DNA from 2 places in the Rossellomorea sp. QJM3NY_18 genome. Region 1 is predicted to be linked to the other one. Evidence: riboswitches for the same ligand, from Rfam matches in the RefSeq annotation. Region 1 holds a riboswitch; the other holds the start of a gene.

Region 1 (7,731 bases):
GCCTTTTTCAAGACCGATAAACATTAAAAACATCCCTAACCCTACAGTTATGGCTTCTTTTAATGTTTTGGGGATGGCTTCCGATAATACTTTAGAAAGCTTTGTAAATGCAATGATCATAAAGAGTATTCCTGAAATCACTATGACAGCCAATGCTTCCTGCCACGAGAGGCCCGACGATTTTACCAGGGTGAATGTAAACATTGCATTAATTCCCATGCCTGGAACCAGAAGGATCGGCGCATTTGCCCAAAAGGCCATCACCAAACACCCAACGAAGGAAGCAAGTATCGTTGCCATGACTGCCCCTTCAAATGGAATTCCAGCTTCAGAAAGAATTAAAGCATTTACAGCAATAATGTAGACAATCGTAAAGTAACCGATCGCACCTGCCATCATCTCCTGTTTCATCGAAGTACCGTGATTTTTTAACTGAAAAATACCTCCACGTGCTTTCATATTATAATCTTCCTATAAAACTGCCCTCTCCCTACCCGCTCCTGCCTTAATAAAGGGGAGCCACAAAATACTATTCTAGCAAAAGGTCTGACGTTTGCCAACATGTATTTTGGTGGGTGTGGAATGGGGGATTCATGTATCTCGAGGGGGTAAACCATTGAAAGTTGATAATATTAGCTTCTTATTTGGAGTGTGTCCTAAAATGATGGGCCGTTGCTGATCCGGGGTGGGAATACGGCCGAAACGTGGGAGCAGTTGCAGATCCTCGACGGGAATCCGGCCGAAATGGGGTAGAATCAAGCGGATTTCACTGATAATCCAGCCGATTCCGTAAATAATCCAGCGGAAATAACCATTAATCCAGCCGATTTCATGATTAATTCAGCCAATTAACAAATGATTCCACATAATTCACTTACTTGAGCACTTCTCTGCCAAACTTCATAAACACCAATAGTAGGTCCGTCCCTCAAAAAAACGAGTCTCCAGTGTAGGAGACTCGTCCAAACCCTTATTTATCTATTTCACGGATCAAATTTGCCATTTCGATGGCCGATACCGCCGCTTCCCATCCTTTGTTTCCGGCTTTTGTGCCGGCTCTTTCGATTGCCTGTTCGATTGTATCAGTCGTTAAGACCCCAAATATGACGGGTACGTCTTCCTGCAGGCTAAGATTGGCCACACCTTTAGCAACCTCTCCGCTTACGTATTCAAAATGAGCGGTGGCTCCTCGGATGACCGTTCCCAAGGTCACAACGGCATCGTATTTACCAGAACGCGCCAGTTTTTTGGCGATCATGGGAATTTCAAATGCACCTGGAACCCACGTGACGGAGACATTCCCTTCTTCAACTCCGTGTCGCTTCAAGGCATCTTCCGCTCCGCCCAAGAGCTTGGATGTGATGAATTCATTAAAACGCGAAACGACAATGGCAACTTTTAATCCTGATCCTACTAAATTTCCTTCATAAATGGTTTTCATCGTGTATTCCTCCTAAAATTTAAGTAAGTGCCCGAGCTTAGTGTGCTTTGTTTTTAAATACTTTTCATTCTCGAATTTTGAAGGCATCTGGATCGGCACCCGATCTGCAATTTCTAAACCGTATCCGTTGATCCCGGCAATCTTTCTCGGATTATTGGTCAATAGACGCATCTTGGTTATACCTAAATCTCTCAGAATCTGCGCTCCGATTCCGTATTCCCTTAAATCGTCACCAAAGCCCAGTTTTTGATTGGCTTCAACAGTGTCATACCCTTCTTCCTGGAGCTTATAAGCCTTCAGTTTGTTTATCAATCCAATCCCACGGCCTTCTTGCCTCATGTAAAGCAGGACACCTTTTCCTTCTTCTTCAATCTGGGTAAGGGCTGTAGCGAGCTGCGGTCCACAATCACAACGATTGGAACCGAAGACGTCCCCTGTCAGGCATTCGGAGTGTACACGCACGAGTACATCCTCCCCCTCTGACCATTCCCCTTTTACAAGGGCGATATGTTCTTTTCCTGTAAGGTTTTCTGTGTAAGCAACCGCTTTGAAGTTTCCAAACTCAGTTGGGAGCTCAATTTCCACTTCCCTTGTCACAAGCATTTCCTTTTTTCTTCTATACCTGATCAAATCTTCAATGGAAATGATCTTTAAATCCCATTTTTCAGCGAGCTTCATTAATTCAGGCACCCTTGCCATCGTTCCATCTTCATTCATGATTTCACAGATGACTCCGGATGGTTGTGCACCTGCCAGAACAGCCAGATCGATGGCTGCTTCTGTATGCCCTGCCCGTTTTAGAACCCCTCCATTTTTGGCGACAAGGGGAAATACGTGACCGGGTCGTTTAAAGTCCTCCGGTATTGAATTCTCGTTCAATAATTCCTGTATGGTGGTCGATCTTTCAAATGCACTAATGCCGGTCGTTGCCGTTTTATGATCAACTGAGATGGTGAAGGCCGTGCCATGTGGGTCAGTATTTGACATTGTCATCGGCGAGAGCTTCAGTTTATGTGCTATTTCCTCTGTTATAGGGGCACAAATCAAGCCTCTTCCTTCTTTTGCCATAAAATTTATGACTTCAGGCGTGGCTTTATCCGCCAGGGCAATGAAGTCTCCTTCATTCTCACGGTTCTCATCATCCACTACGATGACGACTTTACCTGCCTGTAAATCTTCCAGAGCTTCTTCGATCTTATTAAACATGGGGTAACCCCTCCTCTTAGTCAGCGAAACCGTTTTGAGATAAAAAATCATAGCTGATGCTGCTTGAAGTACTCTTAGACTGTTCCTTCGCTTCATAGAAACGTTGAAAATATTTCGCCATTACATCACATTCAATATTGACAAGGTCCCCTACTTTCTTTCCACCAAGTACTGTGTCTCCTCTTGTCTGAGGGATGAGCGAAATGGTAATTGTATTATTTTTCACACCAAACACAGTTAGGGAGGTGCCGTCTATTGCGACCGAACCCTTCATGATGAACAAATGGCTCTGATGTTCAGGAATGGAAATGTCCATATACCATGCATTTTCCACTTTCTCTACTCTCAAAATGGTACCGACCCCGTCTACATGTCCGTTGACGAAGTGACCGCCGAAACGCCCATTTGCCGGCATGGCTCTTTCCATGTTCACCTTCGAACCACGGGTAAGGGTCCGTAAGGTGGTCCCTTCAAACGTTTCAGGCATGACATCGGCCTGAAACCTGCTGGAGCTGAATGCAGTGACGGTTAAACAAACCCCGTTCACACTGATGCTGTCCCCTATATGGATATCTTCGAGGATTCGGCTCGCTGCAATCGTCAGTTCCATGGAAGAAGATGATTTCTTCATGTGTTCGATCGATCCAATTTCTTCAATGATTCCAGTAAACATCCTTCTCCCCCTTTCACAAAGGTGCCCGTTTTGGCCGTGCGACAATTTTGATATCCTGTCCTACACGATCGAGGCTTGCGATTTCCATTTCCAATCCTTCTGCAATGGTTGGAAATCCTTTACCTCCAAAACTCGTGAAGGCAGCACTTCCACCCACAAGCTTCGGAGACATATACATAATCATTTCCTGAAAAGCTCTTTCCTCCAAAAAGGCGGAATGTATAGTAGAACCACCTTCTACGTAAAGGGATGCAATCTTTCGGGAACCTAGTTCTTTCAGGACGGTGCGAATGCCTATCTTTTCGTCGGTAAGGGAAATGATTTCACATCCTCGATCGATATAGGGCTTCTTCTGTTCATCATTGACCGAAATGCCTGTAATGATGATGGTCCTGCTTTCTAAATCCTCTACTACATGAGAGTGGATCGGTGTACGCAAATAGGTATCTAATATTATTCGAATGGGGTTTTTTCCACCTTGGGGCAAACGGGTGGTAAGGTGTGGGTTATCTTGAATGACGGTATTGACTCCTACTAATATCGCGTCATGCCTGTGACGATCATAGTGGACATCGGTTCTTGAGGCTTCGGATGTAATCCACTTACTGTCTCCCGAAGCAGATGCGGTTTTTCCATCTAATGTAACCGCTGTTTTTAGCGTGACATATGGAGTACCATTTTGAATGAAGTGAAAAAAATGCTTATTCAGTTCCAGGGCTTCTTCTTCAAGCTCGCCCACCACCACTTCAATGCCTGCATCCCTTAATTGTCGAATTCCCCGACCAGCCACTAGAGGATTGGGATCCAGGGTGGCGATGTGGACTCTCTTTATCCCGTTTGAGATCAGCGCTTGAGAACAGGGAGGTGTTTTCCCATAGTGGGAACAAGGCTCAAGGGTAACGTAAATGTCGCTTCCTTTCGCTTTATCTCCTGCCATTTTAATGGCATTCACTTCTGCATGACCTTCTCCCGCCTTCAGATGAGCACCAACCCCGACAATCTCTCCATTTTTGACCAAAACAGCCCCTACCACAGGATTTGGAGAGGTCTGGCCAAGGGTTGCCTCTGCCATTGAAATAGCAAGCTTCATATAATGGGTATGATTCAATTGATGTACCTCCCTTCTTTCAAAAATACTATTCAAAAATAAAGAAACCCCAAGTAACGTTTTACTTGGGGGAAGTTGGCATGACTAAATAAAGCATTTGATCTAATGTTTCAGAAAGGAAAAATCATCCACGAACACTGACCGGACTCCTATCCTATCCATCAACTAAATGCTGCCGTTCCTTCTCCCATCCAGACTTTCACTGTCGGCTTTGGAGTTTCACCAAATCCACCGTCTAATATGTATTAGCCGGGTCACGGACTAAGAGCATTTGCTCATCACCGCCGGTAGGGAATTTCACCCTGCCCCGAAGGAAACCTATTCGATTATCATTATTCTATCATAGTTTCGTAAATAAAATCATGTAAGACGCATTAAAAAAAGATTTTTGTCCTAATTTTTAGAATTCAGGATGAGAAACTCACCCTATAAAAAAATGCCTCTATTTAGTAGAAGCAAGTTTCTTTCTTTGTGTTCCATTCTTCATTCAATATTGTATCCAAATCCATAAAAAGAATGAGCTACGATGTAAGAAAATAATCACTGTCTACGTACCATAGAAAGATCAGGAGCCAGTCCAAATCATCATTGTATGTTTCGTAAAATGAAACGTAACTATGGTGGGAATCGAACAGTCGTTGAACACTTTGAGGGAGGTATCCCTTTTGTAAGGATAGATAATTTTTTTCTTGATAGTTCAAGATCCATCTCTTGTTTCCTTTATAGATGAGGATCGTGTCCCCACCTTCATTCTCCCACTCGATGGCGGTCGCACTTTGATATTTCAGTTGGAACATCATTCTTCTCTCCGGATGATCGATCTTTATGGTTCTGCTCCACTTCGAAAATGAAAGTGGCGGTTTATGCTTTCTATGAAACAAGTAATGCTTAGGATTATTGATCATGGATGTACGTTGAATAAAATAGTGTGACCATCCGTTGGTTTTTAAATAATAGGAGCCTTCCTTTGTATGAACCCCTACAAGTGAATGCAGAGAGACCGGCAAATTTTCATAATACAGACGGTTTGCCTTCTTAAGTTCCTTTTTCAGACTATAGCTGAGATACAGATTTGATAACGCCGGGATGAAGATCAGCAGGGGAAAATAATATAATTGCTGTGTCACTACAAGCATCCCCACTCCAATGAGAAAATACATGACACTTCTAAAAAGCAACGTATATTGTTCATTTTTGTATATTTGATAGAGGTTCATAGAATGCTCGTCCTTTCAAGGAATCTCTATCATATGTATGTGAAAAATCCGTAAAAAGACCAAATGTCAGGAAAATGAAACAGAACTCTTTTCACTAATGAATGGTTCTATCCATTCCTGACGTTTTTAGGAGTGGACCAGCTTCCCCGTTTGGTTCCATTCCGCTAACTGCTTCCATTTTGATTCTGCGTCATGATATCCCTGCCAGTACAATTCGTCCAGTTTTTGAGGATTCTTTTCAATCCGGCTTACTTTAAGTGGATGCTGAGGCTGGATGATCAAAACGTCTCCATGTTTTTCTTTTCTTTCAATTTCTTTAATTGTTTGATTGTAACGCATATATCGGTTCATCAATGTTTTGTGCAACTCTGGATATTGAGGATATTTTCTTCTCACCAGGAAAGAAAATCTTGAAGGCTTTTTGTAATATCCTCTATTTCGGGTCAGGATGACCACATTTTTTTTGAATCCGTCCGTCTCGGCTTTTTCAATGGGAACCGGATCGCTTATGCCCCCGTCAAGGAGGTGTCGGGTAGCGAATTCAACAATTGGAGCAACAAATGGAAGAGAGCTTGATGCGCGGATGATCGTGAGAAGATCTTCTCCATAATCCTTCCTTGAGAAATAGGCTGGTTTTCCTGTTTGACAGTCGGTTGTCCCGACTACAAATTCCGTTCGGTTGGAGTGAAAGGCTTTGTAATCGAAGGGGACCAATTTATTCGGTATTTCATCAAAGACATAGTCCATCCCAAATAGTTCGCCCGTTTTCCAATAGTTCCGCCATGATAAGTATTTAGGGTCTCGGATGAAATCTACATTCACCTTTTTGTTGCGGCCATTTTGTTTGGACAAATATGACGCGGCATTGCATGCACCTGCAGAAACTCCAATGACATAAGGGAATTCAATTTCGTTCTCCAAGAAAAATTCAAGGGCTCCCGCCGTGTAGATCCCTCTCATTCCGCCACCTTCGAGGACCAGTCCTGTCTCGCTAATCATCATCTTCTTGACCACCTGCCCTTTGCTGTAATATAAATTGTTTTACTTCCAGAGAGTGTACAAATTTTTCCCGGACAATTCCTCTATCGGAACCCAGCATGGAATATATTTCCCTCTATTACTGGTAAAATCGTATTCTTCACCTTTTCCTGAGCCAAATAAGCCATTATATTTTCCCACAAAATAATAAGAATGTGTATTATTCTGCTTGAAGGTCAACGCGATTTTCAGTTCCGAAACGTTGATTTAAAGTCTTCCTTCGCTTCCCGAATCGCCGTTTCAATTCCGGTTCCCCCTCCTTCCATGCCTCCACCTGGAATCACATAATATACACAACCATTCCTTATTCTTTTTATGACTGCCAGACTGCCATTTTCAATGAGGATGATGCCAGCACGATGGAACATTTTCTATCTTCCTCCTTCTACCACCATTCGACATTAATCATTGAAATCCTTTTCTAATCATCCAAGAGGTCCGTCCCTCTTCAGGAAAGAGCTGACGCCATGACGTCAGCTCAGTTCTTTTTTTCTGGAGAGGATCGGAGTGATGATGAGGATGGTCAGGCATATGGCCAGGGTCAGGTAGATTGTTCCTGAGAGATTTTCTGTCCATCGGTCTTGAAGGAACAGATCGTTTACATAGTTGGTCAACTGACCCGGCGACCATTTTAATGTTTTCGTCATATATCCTGAGAAGAAGGTTATCAGCATGGTGGATGCGATTGTATAAAAGGCAGCAAGGCCCGGCGTTTGAACGAGGCTGCTGAAGAAAATCACCGATGTCATGATAAAGGTCAGCCACAGGCCGTAAACCAGGAACCCCTGAATGAATGTGTGTAAGTCGACTCCATCAAATAACAGGTGAATATAATACAAACCCGAAAGCATCCCAAGGCTGTACGACAACCATACAAGCACTAGTGCCGCTGACCACTTGGAGAATATATACGAACTGTAAGGAACAGGTTTCACAAGTACCAAGATAGCGTTACCGCTTTTCCTTTCCCCTGCCACGGTCCCCATGAACCCCAATACGATGACCAGGACACCCATGGTGCTGAATTGATTCAGTATGGACAGAAGTA
Region 2 (7,731 bases), 170 kb from region 1:
CCCTCCTTATAATGTATGAGCATGTCCAGTGAGATAGAATCAGCATATTAAAATGGATACGTAATGTTATATCCTAAAGATGATTGTTGCAAATAAATGTAAATTCCCCATAAAAAAACACCCATCCCCATATGATGGGGAGGATGTTTTATTGATCCAACGGGATTTCCAACACTTGGCCTGTTTGGATTTCAGTATCCTGAATCTTATTCCATTCTTTGATCCGATCAACGCCAGATGGGGAATGGTAGTAATTCATGGCGATCCGGTACAAGGTTTCCTTTGGTTTAACCGTATGATACACAACCTTGACCTTTGGTTCTTCTTTCTCTATTTCCTGTGGTTCTTCTTTTGGTTCCTTTTTAATCTGCTCCTTCGGCTTTTCTTCTACCGTTTCTTTAGGTGGTGGCCCCGAGGCTTGTTGATTCTTCTCACCCGAAGAGGAAGCGGACTCTTTCGATGATACCTTTTTCTGTTCCTTTTCAGGAGGCTCTTCTTCCGTTTGAGGGGCCACGGCAGCCTCACTTTCTTCTTGTTCATTTTCTTGATCATAACGGACTTCAACCACGTCATCTACATCTTCCGACATGACGACCAGGGGACCATTTCTGTGATCGTAAAAAGAGTAAATGCCAAAAACAGTCAGAGGCAATAAAATAAAAAATAAGAGCAGCATACTGATTACAGGATATTTCATTTTCCATTTGTTCTTTTGATGTTTTTCTCTGTGCAGCTCACTTCTTGGCGGAAGCGGCTCCCTTTTTTTGGCGGGTGGTTCCTCAGGGACTCGTTCAATTTTTATCTTCCGTTTCGCTGCCTGATCTCGATATGGGTCTTTACTCATGTGACATCCCTTCTTTACTTCTTTGTCTTCCATTCTTACGCATGTGTAAGCCGAGTAAAAAATCGATGACAAAGTGCATGATGATCGTAACCAATAAATTATCTGTGGATTCATAAATGAAACCGATCCAAAAGCTGAGCAGTACTATATTGATGATTAAAAACCAGTGAGCCCAATACCTGAAATGAATGAGTGCGAAAATAATGCTTGAGATGACCAGTCCAAAATGAAATTGAAGCACACCCCTGAATAATACCTCTTCACTTACACTGATAAAAAAAGCTAAAAGGGCAATTTCCCAGATGCTTCGATTAGTGAATATCCGTGTATTGATCCCGCCATCGTCATAGTATTTAGCAGGTAACACCTTCATCAGGAGGATATCGATCATGACGATCAGGAGACCGCTCGTCATCCCGACCGTAAAAATGATGGGGGAAAACCTGAGCTGTTTCCAGAATTCAGACGTTGCGTCAAATAAAAATATACCTAATACACAGGCAATCGTTAATAGTAAAAATTGAGTAAAATACAAATGGAAAGTTAATTGTTTCTTAGTGAGCTGTTGAATGATTTCCCCTTGTTTCTGCATTGTTACCACTTATCCTAATAATAAATTTTCTAACCTTTTCTCCCAGTTTGTCACACCGGTTTCTTCTCTATTTAACGCGAAAGGCTTGGTCTTGAAATCATCGAGTGAATCACCGCATACATCACAACAAAATGGATGATCCACATTCATTTTCTCATTGAAATAATCGAGCAGCTTCTCCCGTCTGCATGTAAAGGCTTGAAGCCAGTTGATCATGGAGTACAGCTTCTCCTTCTTGTATTGTAAACGATTATTCCGGATTTGTTTCACTTTTTCTAGTAATCTATCTTGATCAAATGGCATTCCCCGGGTCAACTCATCTATGTAATACGTAAGGAATCGATACTGCACCTCTGTAAGCTGCAGCTGTTCGATTAACTCCTTCGAATGACCCTTTCTGCTTTCGTTAATAAAACCTCGAATCTGATCATCCTCGGGCAGCTCGCTTTCAATGAGATGTAAGGGCAAGGAAAGATCCTGTTCTGAGTATAACACGACAGAAACACTACTCTCCCCATCGCGGCCCGCCCTTCCAATTTCCTGTAAAAACGCTTCGATGCTGGATGGGAAATGAAAGTGAATGACGAATCGGATATTTTCTTTATTCACTCCCATCCCAAACGCTGAGGTTGCACAGATCATTCTCAGTTTTCCCGAAAGGAATTGCTGCTGAATTAAGATCCGGTCCTCTTGCTCCATTCCCCCGTGGTAGTGGGCAACATCTGCCACACCTTTCTCTGAAAGCCAGAGGGCAACATCTTCAGCCATACGTTTACTTGAGAAATATACTACCCCCGGACCCGACCACGCTCTCACACACTCTAACAAAGTATTCAGCTTTTCACTTTGTCCGGCTACCCTATTAACAAATAATCCAATATTCCCGCGATCGACTGAATAAACCATTTCAACAGCATGATTCATTTGAAGCACCTGCTTGATGTCTTCCCTGACTTCCTTTGTCGCCGTTGCCGTCAATGCCAGGGTGGTCGGGTTACGGAGCAGCTCCTTCAGATCCCCGAGCTTTAGATAATCCGGCCTGAAATCAGGTCCCCACTGAGATATACAGTGGGCTTCATCAATCACATATAGGGAGATATCCAATGATTGAAGGGAGGATATGACCCCTCGATTCATTAACATTTCAGGGGAAATGAAGATGAACTTATACAGATGTAATTGTTGCAAAGCGTCTCTTCTTTCCATATAGGGCAAAAAAGAATTCAGTGCGATAACCCGCTTTTCCCCCATCACTTTCATCTGTTCCACTTGATCCTGCATTAAAGAGAGCAGGGGAGAAATAATCAACACATGCCCATCCATAAGATATCCAGGCAGCTGATAACACAGCGACTTCCCTGTTCCTGTCGGAAGCATAGCAACCGTATCCTGATGATTCAGTACGGAATGGATAATTTCTTCCTGCCCTTCCCTAAAGGAAGAATAACCGAATCTTTCTTTAAGTTCTCGTTGCAAATTCACGTGTTTCACCTGCCTTTGCGATTGCGACCCGGATTTGAAAATAAGTCAAATGAGGGAGCTTTTCTTTAATGGGCTTAAGTCTTTTCGTTTGTGCTTCCTTCATCACTTTCAGTACATTTACGTATTCTTCCCTGGTAATGAAGGGTTCAATGGCCAAATCTTCTTCTGTTAAAATCAACTCGATGACATGATCTTCAATGGTATTGAGTTTCAATTTACGAATCTGTGCAATTTCTTCGAGGGTATGCCCCCTCTTATATAAGTCGTAAGTCTTGCTGGTCGATATGGTCAAGTTCTGTCTGTGCTCACTTTTCAAGCTGATCGAATATAATAAAGGATAGCCTTCAGGGTCCTTTTCTATTTCTGTCAGCATACCGTGGAGCAAATTCAGGAATCTGAATCTGCACTCTTCTGGATCCATTCCTTTTTTCTCTGCCACCTGAAACTCCGTCCACCCGTAGTCTCGATATCCGGTTAATCGATAGACCAATAATGATGGATCATTCCCTTGAGTATTCAACAGGGTGGTCAGCTCTTTATACAGCTGGGACGAGAGATGGTCACGATTAGGGTGGGTCCTGATACAATCCTTTACCCATTCCTGAGTATGTTTGTTCCGCTGAACCGGATAATAGAGTGTTTCCTGTTGTTTGGCATTGGAAAGCACTTGAACCAGAAGGCTCAATCTCATCCAGAATAGACGGGTTTGATCACCATATATGAGCCCGTTCATATCTGAAGGGAAAGGATCACCCAGAAAATGTTCTTTCACGGCTTTGGATCCTTCGAGTGACACTTGGGCATTATCGCTTTCACCAAAAGTGATCCATCCTTCTTTCTCCAATTCCTTTACCTTTTGATTGAAAAAGGGCCGCTTCAGCTTAGGTAATGAAAGGAAAAATGGTTGCAGATGAAAAATATGTGCATCCTGAATGGATTGGGATGACTTCTTTCCTTTTAAAATATGAAATACCGAGTAAACGGAACGTTCTCCACTAATTTGCAAAAAACAGTATAGGATCACATAATGAAGATAGGTCAATTCTCTACTCCTTAATATGTAGGTTATTGTCAAATATTGTACCATGAAATTGGCTTTTCACCATGTTTTGTTTTTCTTATATAGGATAAAAATAAAAAGAAAGCACCTAACTATTGAAAAGTCACTCAATCCTCTATAAAATAAACATTAAGTGATTTTTCACAAATTGACATTGTGTATAATGATGAATTATATAGAATTATTTATTCGGGAGGTTTTTTCTTTGCCAAAATATACGATCGTTGACAAGGATACATGCATTGCATGTGGAGCTTGCGGGGCTGCCGCTCCAGATATTTACGATTATGATGATGAAGGTATTGCATTTGTAACATTAGATGATAACCAGGGAACGGTTGAAGTTCCTGACGTATTGGAAGATGATATGATCGATGCATTCGAAGGTTGCCCGACAGATTCCATTAAAGTATCTGACGAACCATTCGACGGAGATGCACTGAAATTTGAATAGTAAGGATGAAGGCTAAGAAGATCTATTCTTCTTAGCCTTTTTTTATGGTAAGTCATCTCAATAGAAAAACCCCTCAATATAGTTGAGGGGTTTATTTTATATGATCACTATGCCGCTTTGTTTAAGGCCGCTTGCCTTGATAGCGGGCCTTGAAGGCGGACAAACAGTAAGGTAAATACGGATGTAACCAAAATCCCTTTCAAGATGTTGAATGGAACGATTCCGGTAATGATAATTTCAGCAGGAAGCTCGAAGTTCATGAAGTATTTATAAGCAGGCAGGAACACGAAATAATTCAAGATCCCCATGCTTATACTCATGACGACGGTACCTGTGATCAGTCCGATCAACAGACCTTTTTTCGATTGAAAACGTGAATAGATGTAATACGTCGGCAGGATCAAAAGAACTCCCGCAATAAAATTGGCTGCATGACCAATCGGAACACCTGTGTCGCTTCCAGTCATGACATAATCGATCACGTTTTTAAACAGTTCAACCAATATTCCTGCAAGCGGTCCCAGTGTGACCGTCGCAATCAATGCTGGTACATCACTGAAATCAACCATTAGAAACTTTGGAAATGGTGGAATTGGGAAGTTGAATAACATTAGTACATACGATATGGCACTTAGCATACCAACTGTGACAAACATGCGCGTATTCATTTTTTTCATAACTCTCTCTCCTTTAGGAGATTCATCTCAAATCGAAGACGGTTCAAGCCAAAGGCAGCATTAAAAAACTCCCGGATATATATATCCCGGAGAATGAAAGGCATACCCTAATAAACGTTTAGCTTCCCATTTTCTAAACGTTGTGGCCATCACCTTCATCTTCTCCCATCCAGACTATACTGTCGGCTTTGGAATTGCACCAAATCCTGCCCCAAAAGGCTCGCGGGCTTAGAAACACGTGGTTTCATCACCGCCGGTAGGGAATTTCACCCTGCCCCGAAGACGAATCTTTATTTTTTTATACATTCTCATTATACATAAAGTTGAGGGTTATGTGAAGAAAAACAGTTCGAATTCGAACTAATTAGGTGATACCCCTTTTCCACGTTGTTCAGGACGTACTCAATCCACCTTGAGCACCTGTTGAGGATATATCGCCGTTGCCGGGTTCAAATCATTCTTCGAGACCAGTTCATCCATATCGATCCCCTCTACCATAGAGATGGAATAGAGCGTGTCCCCTTGCTTCACTACGTACTGCCCTTCAGGGGATGACCCCCGTATCATCAATCTCTGATTGACCTTTAACTCGGAGCTCTTCAATGCATTTTCCTGCATTATATCTTCAACTGACAAATCGTATTGTCGGGAAATCCCCCAAAGGGTCTCTCCTTCATGTACGATATGCACCCCCTCTTCTGCCCTCTCATCAGGAGGCGATTCCAGATTACCTGCGACACCAACTATCTGGAAAGGATCCTGCTCTTTCGCAAATACAAGCTGCCCGACTTCCCCATGACCGAAAACACGATAGGGATCGATTGCATTTTCTTTATCAATCGTCCACTCCCCCCTATGTACTTCAAAGTGAAGATGGGCCCCCGTTGATCTTCCCGTATTCCCTAATCGTCCAAGTTGTTGACCTTGTGCCACTTCCTGATTTTCATCCACAAGCCTGCTTTGAAGATGGGCATAGACGGTTTCATATCCATTTTCATGCCTGATGAATACAACATGACCATAGCTCTCTGAAAGATAGGATTTGATCACTTTTCCTTTGTCGACAGAATACACAGGCGACCCGGCTTCCCCTCCGATATCCATGCCTTTGTGAGAACCCGACCGGGTACCATATGAATCTGTTACCATGCCTTCTACGGGAAATGTCCAGGAAGCTGTGTCCCCTGATACCTTATCCCCCTCTGCTTTTGCCTCATTACCGTTTAAGAACATCATGAATACACATAACGTTAAAAGAAAAACGATGAAAAGCCTTCTTGCATAATCGAAAATCATGCTTGTCCTCCTTCGCTCTTATTGACAGATGTACCTCGACTTCTATATGTATTACACCATTCTAACCTTTTCCCCCTCATTACATGCACCAGCATACTTTTTGAGATATTTTTCCTTTGAGTAGTTTGTCTTTGTATGAGGCAAATATTCATCTCATGGCTAAAAAATAGGAAAGACCAGAATCGGAGGTCAAATCCGTTTCTGGCCTTATGCATGTTATTTAGTTTAGTAAGCTCTTTTTATTCGGGCTGATCGGTGTCTTGATAGGTCCTGTAAAGTCGAAACCGTTCCAGCTATCCTGTTTGATGTTTTCAAACCGGGCGCTCTCATATCCGGAACTCCTGCTTGTCAGTAATATCCCTTCAATCATCTCCTGTGCGGTTTGTTCGTCTAAAGAGGTCAAATCCAATTCGTTTAAGAAACTGATGGTTACCACTTCATCTGCTTCTGCCACAATGAAATTGATCTCTTTCGGGATGACACTTTGAAAGAGGCCCTTCTCTGCACTTTTCATTGCCTGGATTGCCTCCTTGGTCCCCCCTCTGTTTATATTATCCGGAACTAGGAATCGGTCCTTTCCATTTGGCGAGTATAGATAGTATGCACTGTGTGTATTTTCATTCAAATCAACACTTGAGAATTCTCCCATGGAACTGAATTGAGGGACCGAGCCGTCCTGATTTTTCAGTACGACCTCTTCTAAACCCTTATGTTGGAATGAATATTGAAGAGAGTGATAAAATGCGTATTCGACTGCACTGCTGCCACTGTAAGAGTGATCAGGCCGGAGAGTGAAGATGACCTTATTTTTGTCGAAAGACACGTCGCCATTTAAAGGAAGGTAGTCTTCAAGTCCCCAGTCCGTTTCAGGTAGCTTCTCGGCAATTTGTTCATGTCTTGTTAACCAGTCTTCTTTTTTCTGTTCTTCGACAATCGATACAGGTATGGGTACTGCATCCGGTGAAACAAGTCCAAAGTTATATAATTCCTTTCCCTTTATGTCATCTTCATAGAGAGAAAGCCTTTTTTTAGGTTCTTGAGGGTCTTCAGACATTGTCAGCTTGTTGTTTTCTTTTTGATTATCTTCCGTCACAGCGACTTTCTCTTCTTTCCTCGATTCGGGAGGAAGTTCTGTTTTCTTCTCCCGGGAAGCCATTTCCATATTATTTTCAGAGCTTCCCGTTGAATCGGCCGTTCCCGTTTCAGGTTTGTCCATGCTGGTTTCCGTTAGTTGATTTAGAACGGTGGGAGCGAGTAGGACCATGATGAATATGGCGGCAAGTGCAGCAACTGCCGGTATGAATCGTTTGAATGAAGCTTGACTTT

Evidence for each region. Region 1 has a riboswitch for FMN ahead of ribD (bifunctional diaminohydroxyphosphoribosylaminopyrimidine deaminase/5-amino-6-(5-phosphoribosylamino)uracil reductase RibD). Riboswitches for the same ligand answer to the same signal wherever they lie in the genome.
Region 2: it holds a riboswitch for FMN, as region 1 does, so the genes downstream of both, AC0VXY_RS13460 (ECF transporter S component) here and ribD (bifunctional diaminohydroxyphosphoribosylaminopyrimidine deaminase/5-amino-6-(5-phosphoribosylamino)uracil reductase RibD) in region 1, are expected to answer to the same signal.

The regions. Positions count from the first base shown of each region.
Region 1 covers NZ_CM149659.1:2,433,262-2,440,992, forward strand. The annotation lists gene AC0VXY_RS12445 (NCS2 family permease) at 1-459, opposite strand, end outside; gene ribH (6,7-dimethyl-8-ribityllumazine synthase) at 971-1,441, opposite strand; gene AC0VXY_RS12455 (bifunctional 3,4-dihydroxy-2-butanone-4-phosphate synthase/GTP cyclohydrolase II) at 1,454-2,647, opposite strand; gene ribE (riboflavin synthase) at 2,664-3,320, opposite strand; gene ribD (bifunctional diaminohydroxyphosphoribosylaminopyrimidine deaminase/5-amino-6-(5-phosphoribosylamino)uracil reductase RibD) at 3,334-4,428, opposite strand; FMN riboswitch at 4,604-4,747, opposite strand; gene AC0VXY_RS12470 (hypothetical protein) at 4,950-5,645, opposite strand; gene AC0VXY_RS12475 (patatin-like phospholipase family protein) at 5,772-6,644, opposite strand; gene AC0VXY_RS12480 (NUDIX hydrolase) at 6,872-7,051, opposite strand; gene AC0VXY_RS12485 (ABC transporter permease) at 7,157-7,731, opposite strand, start outside.
Region 2 covers NZ_CM149659.1:2,607,266-2,614,996, forward strand. The annotation lists gene AC0VXY_RS13435 (LysM peptidoglycan-binding domain-containing protein) at 149-844, opposite strand; gene AC0VXY_RS13440 (lysostaphin resistance A-like protein) at 837-1,436, opposite strand; gene AC0VXY_RS13445 (RecQ family ATP-dependent DNA helicase) at 1,446-2,918, opposite strand; gene AC0VXY_RS13450 (YpbB family protein) at 2,896-3,960, opposite strand; gene AC0VXY_RS13455 (ferredoxin) at 4,184-4,432, shown strand; gene AC0VXY_RS13460 (ECF transporter S component) at 4,540-5,109, opposite strand; FMN riboswitch at 5,263-5,397, opposite strand; gene AC0VXY_RS13465 (peptidoglycan DD-metalloendopeptidase family protein) at 5,512-6,405, opposite strand; gene AC0VXY_RS13470 (hypothetical protein) at 6,626-7,731, opposite strand, start outside.